Regions from separate parts of the Enterobacter sp. Taxon_8 genome, predicted to be linked through region 2. Evidence: predicted binding sites of a transcription regulator. Region 2 holds the regulator's gene; each other region holds the start of a gene.
The links. Region 2 encodes PurR, which represses purine synthesis genes. Its sites were predicted from a motif close to CANGCAAACGTTTGCNTG; they were not measured.
Positions count from the first base shown of each region.

Region 1 (5,229 bases), 1.2 Mb from region 2:
CAAAAGTGCATATGGAAGTGGCGCGCGCCAGCCGTCGTGGTGAAGAGTCGATTTTGATTGGCCATGCCGGTCATCCGGAAGTCGAAGGCACCATGGGCCAGTACAGCAACCCGGAAGGGGGGATGTATCTGGTTGAGTCGCCTGAAGATGTCCTTACGCTGAACGTGAAAAACGAAGCGCGTCTGTCGTTTATGACCCAGACGACGCTCTCCGTAGACGATACCTCAGACGTGATTGACGCCCTGCGTCAGCGCTTCCCGAAAATCGTCGGCCCGCGTAAGGATGATATCTGCTACGCAACCACTAACCGTCAGGAAGCGGTGCGCGCGCTGGCTGAACAGGCGGATGTGGTGCTCGTGGTCGGCTCCAAAAACTCATCTAACTCCAACCGTCTGGCCGAACTGGCGCAACGCATGGGGAAAATGGCTTTCCTGATTGATGACGCGTCGGATATTCAGGAAGCGTGGGTTAAAGACGCGGCCTGTGTCGGCGTGACGGCCGGGGCGTCTGCGCCAGATATTCTGGTTCAGAACGTCATTTCCCGTCTGCAGGAGCTGGGCGGCGGCGAAGCGGTGCCGCTGGAAGGACGTGAAGAGAACATCGTTTTCGAAGTCCCGAAAGAACTGCGCATCGACGCCCGCGAAGTTGAATAGTCCTTTTTCTGATGAAAGGCCAGCACCTCCTGTGCTGGCCTTTTTTTTACCCGTTACTTTATCGTGACGACAAAATCATGTCTTTTACTGATATTTAAGTCGGTTTCACGTTAAATTCTAATTATCGGTGTTTTCAGTTGGCAGTGCTTCTCAAGGCTGGTTAATCTGAAAACGGTTTACATCATTTTAACGTAAGAGAATAACTATGCATGATGCACAGATCCGTGTCGCCATTGCGGGCGCGGGTGGACGTATGGGCCGTCAGCTTATTCAGGCGGCACTTCAGATGGATGGCGTAGCGCTTGGCGCGGCACTGGAGCGAGAAGGTTCTTCGCTTCTGGGGACCGATGCCGGTGAGCTGGCGGGCGCTGGCCACACGGGTGTTACCGTGCAAAGCAGTCTGGAAGCGGTAAAAGAGGACTTCGATGTATTCATCGATTTTACACGCCCGGAAGGGACGCTCACGCATCTGGCGTTTTGCCGTCAGCACGGCAAGGGGATGGTGATTGGCACCACCGGTTTTGACGATGCGGGCAAGCAGGCTATCCAGGATGCATCCAAAGAGATTGCGATTGTCTTCGCCGCAAACTTTAGCGTGGGCGTTAACGTCATGCTGAAGCTGCTGGAGAAGGCCGCGAAGGTGATGGGCAATTATACCGATATCGAGATTGTAGAAGCTCACCACCGTTACAAGGTTGATGCGCCATCTGGGACGGCGCTGGCGATGGGCGAAGCGATTGCTCATGCACTTGATAAAGATTTAAAAGACTGCGCGGTCTATACCCGCGAAGGCTACACCGGCGAACGCGTACCTGGCACCATCGGTTTCGCAACCGTGCGAGCGGGTGACATCGTCGGCGAACACACGGCGATGTTCGCCGATATTGGCGAACGTGTCGAAATTACGCATAAAGCGTCCAGCCGAATGACGTTTGCCAATGGTGCCGTTCGGTCCGCCTTGTGGCTGAAAGAGAAGAAAAATGGTCTTTTTGATATGCGAGATGTGCTAGATCTCAACAATTTGTAAGCATTATTACCCATCGTGATGTGGTTATTGCAGTCGTAATTGTTTGATTGCATAGGGCAATATTTTATTGCCCTTTTATTTTATCTTTTTCATGTGTTGTTTTTAATTAAGCCTCTAAATTTCTATATCTTGTAGCGTTTTAACGTTACTGAAATGTAAATTTTGACCATCCGGTCCACTTTTTCATGCTCCAACACGACATTTTTTATTAAACCCGGCGCGCAAGCGTTTTCCGCGGTGATTTACCTGATCTTTTTGTCGCTTAAGCCGCATTACTCTCACCAGGGCTGCAAAACACTAAACAAAATATCCGTTTTAAGTTGACTTTTACCCACCAAATCTCCAGAATGCCGCCGTTTGCCAAAAATCCGCTGGCAACACATTTGCATTGATTCATGACACGGTTATGAATTAATATGCAAATAAAGTGAGTGAATATTCTCTGGAGGGTGTTTTGATTAAGTCAGCGCTATTGGTTCTGGAAGACGGAACCCAGTTTATCGGTCGGGCCATAGGGGCAACGGGTTCGGCGGTTGGGGAAGTCGTTTTCAATACTTCAATGACCGGTTATCAAGAAATCCTCACTGATCCTTCCTATTCTCGCCAAATCGTTACTCTTACTTATCCTCATATCGGCAATGTCGGCACCAATGCGGCTGACGAAGAATCCTCTCAGGTACATGCGCAAGGCCTGGTCATCCGCGACCTGCCGCTGATAGCCAGCAACTTCCGCAATACCGAAGATCTTTCTTCTTACCTGAAGCGCCATAACATCGTGGCGATTGCCGATATCGATACCCGTAAGCTAACGCGTTTGCTGCGCGAGAAGGGTGCACAGAACGGCTGCATCATCGCGGGTGATAACCTCGATGCGACGCTGGCGCTGGAAAAAGCGAAAGCCTTCCCTGGCCTGAACGGCATGGACCTGGCGAAAGAAGTGACTACTGCTGAAGCCTACAGCTGGACTCAGGGTAGCTGGACGCTGGAAGGCGACCTGCCGGAAGCGAAAAAAGAGAGCGAGCTGCCGTTCCACGTGGTGGCCTACGATTTCGGCGCCAAGCGCAACATCCTGCGCATGCTGGTTGACCGCGGCTGCCGCCTGACGGTGGTTCCGGCACAAACGTCTGCCGAAGACGTGCTGAAGATGAATCCGGACGGTATTTTCCTGTCCAACGGTCCTGGCGACCCGGCGCCGTGTGATTACGCCATCGCCGCCATCAAGTCCTTCCTGGAAACCGACATCCCGGTATTCGGCATCTGCCTCGGCCATCAGCTGCTGGCGCTGGCTAGCGGTGCGAACACCGTTAAGATGAAGTTCGGCCACCACGGTGGTAACCACCCGGTGAAAGACATTGATAACAACACGGTGATGATCACCGCGCAGAACCACGGCTTTGCCGTCGACGAAGCCTCAATGCCGGCTAACCTGCGCGTGACCCATAAGTCGCTGTTCGATGGCACCCTGCAGGGTATCCACCGTACCGATAAGCCAGCATTCAGCTTCCAGGGCCACCCTGAAGCCAGCCCGGGGCCACACGACGCCGCGCCGCTGTTCGATCACTTCATCGAACTTATCGAGCAATACCGTAAGACAGCTAAATAATCAGGAGCCGAGAAGACAATGCCAAAACGTACAGACATAAAAAGCATCCTGATCCTTGGCGCTGGCCCGATCGTGATCGGCCAGGCCTGCGAATTCGACTACTCCGGCGCTCAGGCGTGTAAAGCCCTGCGCGAAGAGGGTTACCGCGTTATCCTGGTGAACTCCAACCCGGCAACCATCATGACCGACCCGGAGATGGCAGATGCAACCTACATCGAGCCGATTCACTGGGAAGTCGTGCGTAAAATCATCGAGAAAGAGCGTCCGGACGCGGTGCTGCCAACCATGGGCGGCCAGACGGCGCTGAACTGTGCGCTGGAGCTGGAGCGTCAGGGCGTGCTGGAAGAGTTCGGCGTGACCATGATCGGTGCGACCGCCGACGCCATTGATAAAGCAGAAGACCGTCGCCGCTTCGACGTGGCAATGAAGAAAATCGGCCTCGACACCGCGCGTTCCGGTATCGCACACAACATGGAAGAAGCGCTGGCCGTTGCGGCTGAAGTGGGTTATCCGTGCATCATCCGTCCATCGTTCACCATGGGCGGCACCGGCGGCGGTATCGCCTACAACCGTGAAGAGTTCGAAGAGATTTGTGAACGCGGTCTTGATCTCTCCCCAACCAAAGAGCTGCTGATTGACGAGTCGCTGATTGGCTGGAAAGAGTACGAGATGGAAGTGGTACGTGATAAAAACGACAACTGCATCATCGTCTGCTCCATCGAAAACTTCGATGCGATGGGTATCCACACCGGTGACTCCATCACCGTTGCGCCAGCCCAGACCCTGACCGACAAAGAGTATCAAATCATGCGTAACGCCTCGATGGCGGTACTGCGTGAAATCGGCGTGGAAACCGGCGGTTCTAACGTGCAGTTCTCGGTTAACCCGAAAACAGGCCGCCTGATTGTTATCGAAATGAACCCGCGCGTGTCCCGTTCCTCCGCGCTGGCGTCGAAAGCGACCGGCTTCCCGATTGCGAAAGTGGCGGCGAAGCTGGCGGTGGGTTACACCCTCGACGAGCTGATGAACGACATCACCGGTGGCCGCACGCCTGCGTCCTTCGAGCCGTCCATCGACTACGTTGTGACCAAAATTCCTCGCTTCAACTTCGAGAAATTCGCGGGCGCGAACGACCGTCTGACCACCCAGATGAAATCTGTCGGTGAAGTGATGGCGATTGGCCGCACCCAGCAGGAATCCCTGCAAAAAGCGCTGCGCGGCCTGGAAGTGGGCGCGACCGGCTTTGACCCGAAAGTGAGCCTGGACGACCCGGAAGCGCTGACTAAAATCCGCCGCGAGCTGAAAGACGCGGGCGCAGAGCGTATCTGGTACATCGCCGATGCCTTCCGTGCGGGCCTGTCCGTGGACGGCGTGTTCAACCTGACCAACATCGACCGCTGGTTCCTGGTGCAGATTGAAGAGCTGGTGCGTCTGGAAGAGAAAGTGGCCGAGCTGGGCATCACCGGCCTGGACGCTGACTTCCTGCGCGTGCTGAAGCGTAAAGGCTTCGCAGACGCGCGTCTGGCTAAGCTGGCGGGCGTGCGTGAAGCAGAAATCCGCAAGCTGCGCGACCAGTACAACCTGCACCCGGTCTACAAGCGCGTGGACACCTGTGCGGCTGAATTCTCGACCGACACCGCGTACATGTACTCCACCTATGAAGACGAGTGCGAAGCGAACCCGTCAGTCGACCGCGACAAGATTATGGTGCTGGGCGGCGGTCCAAACCGTATCGGCCAGGGCATCGAGTTCGACTACTGCTGCGTACACGCCTCGCTGGCGCTGCGCGAAGACGGTTACGAGACCATCATGGTCAACTGTAACCCTGAAACGGTTTCTACCGACTACGACACCTCTGACCGCCTCTACTTCGAGCCGGTTACCCTGGAAGACGTGCTGGAAATCGTGCGCATCGAGAAGCCAAAAGGCGTTATCGTGCAGTACGG
Region 1 is NZ_CM177989.1:3,840,251-3,845,479, reverse strand. Features, by position in the region: gene ispH (4-hydroxy-3-methylbut-2-enyl diphosphate reductase) at 1-653, shown strand, start outside; gene dapB (4-hydroxy-tetrahydrodipicolinate reductase) at 859-1,680, shown strand; gene carA (glutamine-hydrolyzing carbamoyl-phosphate synthase small subunit) at 2,135-3,283, shown strand; gene carB (carbamoyl-phosphate synthase large subunit) at 3,302-5,229, shown strand, end outside.
Region 1: carA (glutamine-hydrolyzing carbamoyl-phosphate synthase small subunit) is a predicted target of PurR. The motif match lies at 1,899-1,916, and genes of this name have one in related genera.

Region 2 (5,229 bases):
GCGATAGCCCAATACCGCCAGCGCTACGGTGAACAGCATCACGCTGGTGGTGGTCAAAAGCGGCGTAGCAATCAGCGCCGAGACCACCAGGCTTGCCAGGAAGCACAAACCCAGCTGCAGGGTGTTCTGCAGCGCGGCGGCGCGGCCTGTTGCCTGCGGGAATGGACGCAGCGCCTGCGCCACAACGATAGGGTAAATCGCCCCGTTCGCAATGGCCATCACGCAGAACGGGATCAAAATTTCGGCCAGACCGGCACCCGGAATAAAGCCAACGGCCCAGGTCCCGATGACGCTCAGCGCATAGAGCACCAGCAGCCATGGCAGCATCTGCTGGCCTTCCCATTTTTGCAGCGCCGCGCGACAGCCGTACCCGCCCACAAGGAACGCGATTGTCTGCGGAACATAGCTCAGGCCGATGGCTGCCGGGCTGTAGCCCATATCGTGCAGAATGAACGGCGAGCCGGTGAGCCATGCGAAGAAGCTTGCCGAGCAGGCGGCATAGATCAGGACATTCCCGCGATACGCTTTGGCGCTCAACAGTGAGGTGAAGGTAATCGGCTTCGCGTCGGCATGCGCCTCTTTTTTATGCGCAGGCTTGAGGGCAAACGCCGGCAGCATCAGCACCAGCGTGATGGCAAACAGCGTGGCAAAAATGGCCTGCCAGTCAAAGTGCGCGAGGATCCAGCTGCCCAGCAGCGGAGCCAGGGCAGGGGAGAGGCCCACCAGCGGCATAATGGTGGCGAAAATACGGTTTGTGCGGTTAGCCGGGTAGTAGTCAGTCACCAGCGCCTGCCAGGTCACGGCCGCGGCACAGACGCCCACGGCCTGAACGAAGCGCAGCACCAGCAGCCAGGTGGCGTCGCGTACCCATAACATCCCCAGGCACCCCACCGCAAAAATGGCCAGACCCAGCAGCAGTACCGGTTTACGACCAAAGCGATCCGAGAGCGGTCCCCAGAGCAGCTGTGCAAAAGCAAAACCGGCGAGGAACAAACTCAGGCTGGCACTGATGGCGGCAGCGGGGGTTTGCAAATCTTCCTGCATCGCGGCAAAAGCCGGCAGGTACATATCGGTGGCCAAAAAGCCCAGCACGCTTAAGCCGCCGAGCCAGACTAAAAAACCGTTCCTGGGTTGCATTATTTTATTCTCCTGAGGAGGCAGGTATACATTGGCGCTGAGTGTAGGGAGTGCAAAGCCGCTTGTGAAACGCTAATATTTGGCGGGTGCATTCAAATTTTTTGCAGGCAGAAAATGTGGTCAGATTATTCTCTTGAAGTGGTCGATGCTGTCGCGCGTAACGGCAGCTTCAGCGGTGCGGCGCAGGAGCTGCACCGCGTCCCTTCGGCCATCAGCTACACGGTGCGTCAACTGGAGGAGTGGCTGGCGGTTCCGCTGTTTGAGCGGCGGCATCGTGACGTGGAATTGACGCCCGCCGGGGCGTGGTTTTTGAAGGAAGGGCGTTCTGTTATCAAAAAAATGCAGATCACCCGCGAACAGTGCCAGCAGATCGCCAACGGCTGGCGGGGACATCTTTCCATCGCGGTGGATAACATCGTGAAGCCGGAACGCACCCGACAGATGATTGTCGATTTCTATCGTCATTTCTCTGACGTTGAGCTGCGGGTCTCGCAGGAGGTGTTCAACGGGGTGTGGGATGCGCTGGCGGACGGCAGGGCGGAGATGGCGATTGGCGCGACGCAGGCGATCCCGGTCGGGGGACGTTACGCCTTTCGCGACATGGGGATGCTGAGCTGGAAATGCGTGGTGGCCAGCGATCATCCTCTGGCAGCGATGGACGGGCCGCTTAGCGACGATACGCTGCGCAACTGGCCCTCGCTGGTGCTGGAGGATACGTCCCGTTCATTGCCCAAGCGTATCACCTGGCTTCTGGACAACCAGCGGCGGGTGGTGGCTCCGGACTGGGAATCGTCGGCGACGTGCCTCAGTGCCGGACTGTGCGTCGCGATGGTGCCCGTTCATTTTGCGCGTCCGCGCATCAATACCGGCGAATGGGTTGAACTGACGCTGGAAAATCCGTTCCCGGACGCGGCCTGCTGCCTGACCTGGCAACAAAATGATGTCTCGCCCGCCATGGCCTGGCTGCTGGATTATCTGGGGGACAGCGAAACGCTGAACCGGGAATGGTTACGGGAGCCAGCGTAGCTGGCCCCGTAAAGGGATTAACGACGGTAGTCGCGGAACGGACCGTCCGCAACGGAACGGCGTTCAATCAGGCGCGGGTGAACTTCAATGGACTGCGACTCTTCGCGCTTGTTGACGATCCTGTCGAGCAGCATATTGAAGGCCGTTTCGCCCAGCGAATCTTTCGGCTGGTGAATGGTGGTCAGCGCAGGGGTGAAGAAGCGCGCGTTACGCACGTTGTCATACCCGATCACGGAAATATCCTGCGGTACGCGCAGACCCAGTTCATCGGCGGCGCAGAGCGCGCCCATGGCCATGATGTCACCCCCGCAGAAAACGGCGGTCGGACGGTGCGGCTGGGAAACGATCTGCTGCATTGCGCGGTAGCCTGATTCCGGCTCAAAGTCGCCCTGCACGATCCAGTTTTCCGGCACGGTGATCAGCGCTTCTTCCATCGCTTTCATAAAACCGGCAAGACGGCCCGCCCCGGTGTTGCGCTCCAGCGGACCCGGGATCACGCCAATCTCGCGGTGACCGCGTTCGATCAGGTAACGGCCGGCCATATAACCGCCTTCAAAGGCATTGTCGATAACGGAGTCGGTGAAATCTGCACGCGCTTCGCCCCAGTCCATAACGACCATGGGGATGTGGCGATACTCTTCGAGCATCGACAGCACGGATTCCGGGTACTCGGAACACATCACCAGCAGGCCGTCAACGCGCTTCTGAGCCATCATCGACAGGTAGGCGCGCTGTTTTTCAATGCTGTTCCACGCGTTGCCCAGAATCAGGGTATAGCCTTTCTGGAAGCAGTTTTTTTCAACCGCTTCAATGATCTCGGCAAAATAGGCCGCTTCACTACTGGTCGCCAGCAATCCAATGGACTTGGTGTGATTAACCTTAAGGCTACGCGCGACCGCACTTGGCGAATAATGCAGCTCCTTGATCGCTGCCCAGACGGCGTTGCGCGTCTCTTCCGCCACAAAGCGGGTTTTGTTAATTACATGTGATACGGTTGTAGTGGAAACGTTTGCGCGTTTTGCTACGTCTTTAATTGTTGCCATTAAATGTCACTCCAGACCATATCCTAAGCTCCTGAAAAACTTGAAGGTAAACGTTTGCCTTCTCTCACCCTTATCACGCAATCTTGAATTGCGGCACGCCGGGAAAACGACACGGGACGTCAGGAGGGGGTCAATGGCCGGTACGCTAATAAATTTAGCGTGGAATTTTGTCCTATCTTGATGAAAAGGGGAAGAGGTAAAGTGGTTATCAGTATAAATCCAGGAAGATTTTTGACGTAATCTGTGCAAAAATGAGCAAGCTCACTTTTCGTGTGGGGATTAAAAGGAGAAAAATTGATGAGTTCCGATCTTAAGTTTTCGCTGTTCACCACCGTTGTTGTGCTGGCTCTGATTGTTGTGGCCGGTCTGACGGCTGCGCTGCACTGATTTACGCGGAGGGAGAGCCTTCTCCCTCCCGACTCCCCGGATTGTTACTTCTCTGGCAAAAATCTTTTGCCATTTTGTTAACTTCTCATTTTTTGTGATTGATGTCATGCTTTCCGCTTCTTTGTTCTGTGTCACCACGTGACACGGCATCCGGAGTTTACGCATGAAAATCAATTTTCCCCTGCTGGCCCTGGCGATTGGCGCTTTTGGGATTGGCACCACTGAATTCTCCCCGATGGGGTTACTGCCCGTCATCGCCCGCGGCGTGGACGTCTCGATCCCTGCGGCTGGCATGTTGATCAGCGCCTACGCTATCGGCGTGATGGTGGGGGCGCCGCTGATGACGCTTCTCCTTTCTCATCGCGCGCGCCGCAATGCGCTGATTTTCCTGATGGCGATTTTCACCCTCGGCAACGTGCTTTCGGCCATTTCGCCGGACTACACCACGCTGATGCTGTCGCGTATTCTGACAAGCCTCAACCACGGCGCGTTCTTTGGGCTGGGGTCGGTCGTGGCGGCAAGCGTGGTGCCAAAACATAAGCAGGCGAGCGCCGTGGCCACCATGTTTATGGGGCTGACCATCGCTAACATCGGCGGTGTTCCTGCTGCAACCTGGCTGGGAGAAGCGATCGGCTGGCGTATGTCTTTCCTGGCGACGGCCGGGCTGGGCGTGGTCGCGATGGTGGCATTGTTCTTCTCCCTGCCGAAAGGCAGCGCCGGAGAACGTCCGGAAGTGCGTAAGGAGCTGTCGGTGCTGGTGCGCCCGCAGGTGCTTTCCGCGCTGCTTACCACCGTTCTCGGGGCAGGGGCGATGTTTACCCTCTATACCTATATTTCACCGGTACTGCACGATATCACCCACGCAACGCCTCTCTTTGTGACCGCGATGCTGGTGCTGATTGGCGTGGGCTTCTCGATTGGCAACTATCTCGGCGGGAAATTTGCCGACCGTTCCGTGAGCGGGACGCTGAAGGGCTTCTTAACCCTGCTGATTGTCATCATGATCGCCATTCCGTGGCTGGCGCGTAACGAGTTTGGCGCCGCGATGGCGATGGTCGTCTGGGGTGCAGCAACGTTCGCCGTGGTGCCACCGCTGCAGATGCGCGTGATGCGTGTTGCGCATGAAGCGCCGGGCCTCTCATCCTCGGTCAATATCGGTGCCTTTAACCTGGGCAATGCGCTCGGTGCGGCGGCCGGTGGGGCCGTGATTTCAGGTGGTCTGGGATACAGCTTTGTGCCGGTGATGGGGGCAATCATTGCCGCGCTCGGCCTGCTGTTGGTGATGATGTCGGGTCGTAAACAGCCAGAAGCAGCCTGCGCTGCGGAATAAACCAAAAACGCAGAAGGGCGAACCCTTCTGCGTGTCTTTTACGCGGCGAAGTTCTTCGCCACAAAGTCCCAGTTAACCAGTGCCCAGAAGTGTTCCAGGTAGTTCGGGCGCGCGTTACGGTAATCGATGTAGTAAGCGTGTTCCCATACGTCCACGGTCATCAGCGGCTTCGCGCTGGTGGTCAGCGGGGTGCCCGCGTTAGAGGTGGATACGATAGCCAGTTTGCCATCCGCCTCTTTAACCAGCCACGTCCAGCCTGAACCGAAGTTCTTGATGGCTGCATCGGTAAATTTCGCTTTGAAATCT
Region 2 is NZ_CM177989.1:2,605,400-2,610,628, reverse strand. Features, by position in the region: gene punC (purine nucleoside transporter PunC) at 1-1,137, opposite strand, end outside; gene punR (DNA-binding transcriptional activator PunR) at 1,252-2,163, shown strand; gene purR (HTH-type transcriptional repressor PurR) at 2,181-3,206, opposite strand; gene cydH (cytochrome bd-I oxidase subunit CydH) at 3,504-3,593, shown strand; gene AC4IBF_RS12280 (MFS transporter) at 3,757-4,923, shown strand; gene sodB (superoxide dismutase [Fe]) at 4,962-5,229, opposite strand, start outside.

Region 3 (5,229 bases), 1.6 Mb from region 2:
ACAGTCCACGCCAGCCCGCGTGTGCTGCAGCCACCTCGGTGCCTGAACGGTTACAAAAAAGTACCGGCAGACAATCCGCGGTCATTACAGCACAAACGGTTCCCGGAGTATTGCTGTAAGAGGCATCAGCACGTTTAGAAGCATAGGGTTCCCCCGTCAACTTCAGCACCGCCTTGCCATGAACCTGTTCCAGCCAGACCGGTTTTGAAGGCAGGTTCCCCGCAGCAAACAGACGCCTGCGGTTCTCTTCCACATGCTCCAGGTTATCGCCACAGTGTGCGCCGAGGTTCAAAGACTCCCACGCGCCCTGGCTAACACCGCCAGTGCGGGTTGAACTGCAGGCGGCCACGCCGGCAGGCAATGGCCACTCCGGGACAATCAGTTTGGTCATAACCAGTCCACTTGATCCTTATGTTCTTCGAAATCAACACGCATCGCGTCAATAAGGTCCACCATATCCTGCGGGATAGGCGCATGCCACTCCATCTGAATACCGGTGATCGGATGGTAAAGGCGCAGCATGGTCGCGTGCAGCGCCTGACGATCGAATTTACGCAATACGCTGATGAACTCATCCGACGCGCCCTTAGGCGGACGTGGACGACCACCGTAGACCTGATCCCCCACCAGCGGATGGGTGATGTGGGCCATATGCACACGAATCTGGTGAGTACGCCCGGTCTCCAGACGCAGACGCAGGCGCGTATGAATACGGAAATGCTCCATAATGCGATAGTGCGTCACCGCCGGTTTACCCATCGGATGCACCGACATATGGGTTCGCTTGGTCGGGTGACGGCTGATGGGCTCTTCTACCGTCCCGCCAGAGGTCATATGCCCAATGGCTACCGCCTCATACTCACGGGTGATTTCGCGCAGCTGCAGCGACTCCACCAGACGTGTCTGAGCAGGAACGGTCTTCGCCACCACCATCAGACCGGTAGTGTCTTTATCCAGACGGTGCACGATGCCCGCGCGCGGAACATCCGCGATCGGCGGATAGTAATGGAGAAGCGCGTTAAGTACCGTACCGTCAGGATTCCCCGCGCCCGGATGAACAACCAGGTCGCGCGGCTTGTTGATTACCAGAATGTCATCATCTTCATAGACGATGTCCAGTGGGATATCCTGCGGCTCGAAGCGGATTTCCTCTTCGATTTCAGCATTGATGGCGACAGCTTCCCCACCTAACACTTTCTCTTTTGGTTTGTCCCAGATTTTGCCGTTTACCATCACGCGCTGGTCAAGGATCCATTCTTTTATGCGTGAACGCGAATAATCAGGGAACAATTCGGCCAAAGCCTGATCTAAGCGTTGACCGAGCTGATTTTCGGAGACTGTTGCGGTGAGTTCTACTCGTTGTGCCATAAACTGCTTCTTCGTTTAACGTTGGGTTTTACGGCTTTGCCGTTTAATATAGTGTGCTATTGTAGCTGGTCTTAATCGGGAGCAGGAACAGAGTTTCTCCCGGACAAACATTTGAGGAAAGTCAAAACGTCATGACGCGCATGAAATATCTGGTGGCAGCGGCCACGTTGAGCTTGGCTTTGGTGGGCTGCTCCGGTTCAAATGAACAGGTCCCTGACAATCCGCCGAATGAAATCTATGCGACTGCACAACAAAAGTTGCAGGACGGTAACTGGAAACAGGCGATAACGCAACTGGAAGCGTTGGATAATCGCTATCCATTTGGTCCGTATTCGCAGCAGGTACAGTTAGATCTCATCTACGCATACTATAAAAATGCCGATCTGCCGCTGGCTCAGGCAACCATCGATCGTTTCATGCGTCTGAACCCGACTCATCCTAACATCGACTACGTGATGTACATGCGCGGCCTCACCAACATGGCGCTGGACGACAGTGCGCTGCAGGGCTTCTTCGGCGTGGATCGTTCCGACCGTGACCCGCAGCATGCGCGTGATGCCTTCAATGACTTCTCCAAGCTGGTGCGCGGCTATCCAAACAGCCAGTACGTGACTGACGCCACCAAACGTCTGGTGTTCCTGAAAGATCGTCTGGCGAAATATGAATACTCCGTGGCGGAATATTATACCCGCCGTGGCGCATGGGTTGCCGTGGTTAACCGCGTAGAAGGTATGCTGCGCGATTACCCGGATACTCAGGCAACGCGCGACGGCCTGAAGCTGATGGAAAATGCTTACCGTCAGATGCAGATGACCGCTCAGGCTGAAAAAGTGGCGAAAATCATCGCCGCGAACAGCAGCAACACCTGATTTTGCCTCAATGCAAAACGGCAGCCCGCAGGCTGCCGTTTTTTTATTCGTTTCTGAGCATTGCTGAAGCGCCTTAGCCTCAACACATCCTGTCAACTATGGCCCCAATTTATGCCTTCTACAAGGTAAATCTCACCTCTTCCTGCCCTGCCTCACAAAAAAGATTCCCTGACAAAAACCGACAAAATAACGTGATCTAAATCACACATTTTGACATTGGGTCGGGTATGCTGGAATCACCAAGACGGAAAGACAAGAGGTAAAATTTATGACAATGAACATTACCAGTAAACAAATGGAAATTACTCCGGCAATTCGCCAGCACGTCGCAGACCGTCTCGCCAAACTGGATAAATGGCAAACTCATTTGATTAATCCACATATCATCCTGTCCAAGGAGCCGCAGGGTTTCATCGCTGACGCAACTATCAATACTCCAAACGGCCATCTGGTCGCCAGCGCAAAACACGAGGATATGTACACAGCTATTAACGATTTGATCAACAAGCTGGAACGGCAGCTCAATAAAGTGCAACACAAAGGTGAAGCCCGTCGCGCCGCAACGTCGGTGAAAGACGCCAGCTTCGCGGAAGAAGTTGAAGAAGAGTAATCCTTTAAATTGAGTGTACCGCCAACGCGCCTTCGGGCGCGTTTTTTGTTTTTTATTGACAGGGTGAAAACAGTACGGGTACTTTAACGGTATCAATCGCAGGATGACTTTATGAAACTTACGCCGTTCTTCTTCGCATTCTTTTTTACCTTCCCCTGAACGGGAGGCGTTTCGTCGTGTGATAAAGAATGCGAAGACGAACAACAAGGCCTCCCACACCGGGGGGCCTTTTTTATTGATAACGATAAGATGAGACAGGCAACACTATGACACCGGAAAACCCGTTACTGGATCTGCGAGTAAAAATCAGCGCGCTGGATGAGAAACTGCTGGCGCTGCTGGCCGAACGCCGCGCCCTTGCCGTTGAAGTAGGCAAAGCCAAGCTGGACTCCCATCGTCCGGTCCGTGATATCGACCGCGAGCGGGATCTTCTGGAACGTCTCATTCAGCTCGGCAAAGCGCATCACCTCGATGCCCACTACATCACCCGGTTGTTCCAGCTCATCATCGAAGATTCCGTTCTGACCCAGCAAGCGCTACTGCAGCAGCATCTCAATAAAACCAATCCGCACTCTGCGCGTATCGCTTTCCTCGGGCCAAAGGGCTCCTATTCTCACCTGGCCGCACGTCAGTACGCTGCACGCCATTTCGAAGAGTTTATCGAGAGCGGCTGCGCGAAGTTTGCCGACATTTTTAACCAGGTCGAGACCGGCCAGGCGGATTACGCCGTGGTGCCGATTGAAAACACCAGCTCCGGCGCTATCAACGACGTCTACGATTTGCTGCAGCACACCAGCCTGTCGCTGGTCGGCGAGCTGACGATCCCTATCGATCACTGCGTGCTGGTATCCGGTTCAACGGACCTGAGCACGATCGAAACCGTCTACAGCCACCCGCAGCCGTTCCAGCAGTGCAGCCAGTTCCTGAACCGCTATCCGAACTGGAAAATTGAGTACACCGAAAGCACCTCGGCGGCGATGGAAAAAGTGGCGCAGGCTAATTCCCCCACCGTCGCGGCGCTCGGCAGCGAAGCGGGCGGCGCGCTGTATGGCCTGCAGGTGCTGGAACGCAACCTGGCAAACCAGACGCAAAACATTACCCGCTTCGTGGTGCTGGCCCGCAAGGCAATCAATGTGTCTGACCAGGTACCGGCCAAAACCACGCTGCTGATGGCAACCGGCCAACAGGCCGGTGCGCTGGTTGAAGCCCTGCTGGTGCTGCGTAATCACAACCTGATCATGACCAGGCTGGAATCACGCCCAATCCACGGTAACCCGTGGGAAGAGATGTTTTACCTCGACATCCAGGCCAACCTGGAGTCCGCTTCCATGCAGAAAGCTCTCCGCGAGCTGGGCGAGATCACGCGTTCCATGAAGGTGCTGGGCTGCTACCCGAGCGAAAACGTCGTGCCGGTCGATCCAATCTAACGTTCGATAAAGCGGCTTTTCTTCATCCCTGCCACGCCCACCGGCAGGGTGAAGATGGCCCCGGATAGCGGATATTTCGCCACCTCCTCCGCATCCATATTCTCCCGCGTGGTGGTAATAAACAGCGTTTTCATATCATCGCCGCCAAAGCAGACCATCGTCGGGCAACGCACCGGCATGCGATATTCTTCCAGCTGCTCCCCTTGCGGTGAAAAACGCGCGATGCGCCAGCCGTCAAACAGCGCGCTCCAGTAACAGCCTTCCACATCCATCGCCGCGCCGTCCGGTATCCCCTCGCCCTCTTTAAACTGACGAAACACCTCGCGCCTGCCGGGTTCGCCCTGCTCATCAAGCGGCGTACGATAGATCACACCGTTTGGCGTATCTGAGGTAAACATCCACTGCTTATCCGGGCTAAACGCTAAGCCGTTATGCCCGTGGATATCGCACTGGATCACCTTCGGCGTCAGGTCGTTGTCGATGCGCATCAGCAGGGCGCCGTTGTAATCTCCCGGCCCCCAGAACGTGCCCGCATAGAAGCGGCCCTGGTGATCGGTACCTCCATCGTTAAAACGCGCCAGCTGCGGGTTAGAGGGGTTATCACACACCTTGCGGCGCAGCAGGCCGTGTTTATCGGTCAGCCAGATACCCGTTCTCATCGCAACGATAAAACCACCCTGCTCGCGCAACGCGAAACAGCCCACCTCCTCGTGGAAAGAGAGTACGGTGTGTTCCGCCGTCGGCAGATGGTAGCGGTGGATCTCTCCTTCCAGAATATCGGCCCAGTAGAGCGCCTGCTCTTCGGCGCTCCAAGTCGGGCATTCAGGCAAATGCCCGGTGTAATTCAACAGCAGCTGCGGTTCGGCCATGACAGTTCCCCAAAATGAAAAAAGCCAGCATTGCTGGCTTTCAGTATATACATCATCGCATTACTGGCGACTGTCATTTGCCTGGC
Region 3 is NZ_CM177989.1:1,048,848-1,054,076, reverse strand. Features, by position in the region: gene yfiH (purine nucleoside phosphorylase YfiH) at 1-391, opposite strand, end outside; gene rluD (23S rRNA pseudouridine(1911/1915/1917) synthase RluD) at 388-1,368, opposite strand; gene bamD (outer membrane protein assembly factor BamD) at 1,500-2,237, shown strand; gene raiA (ribosome-associated translation inhibitor RaiA) at 2,506-2,847, shown strand; Phe leader region at 2,958-3,083, shown strand; gene pheL (pheA operon leader peptide PheL) at 2,959-3,006, shown strand; gene pheA (bifunctional chorismate mutase/prephenate dehydratase) at 3,114-4,274, shown strand; gene AC4IBF_RS05055 (SMP-30/gluconolactonase/LRE family protein) at 4,271-5,143, opposite strand; gene tyrA (bifunctional chorismate mutase/prephenate dehydrogenase) at 5,204-5,229, opposite strand, start outside.
Region 3: raiA (ribosome-associated translation inhibitor RaiA) is a predicted target of PurR. The motif match lies at 2,391-2,408, and genes of this name have one in related genera.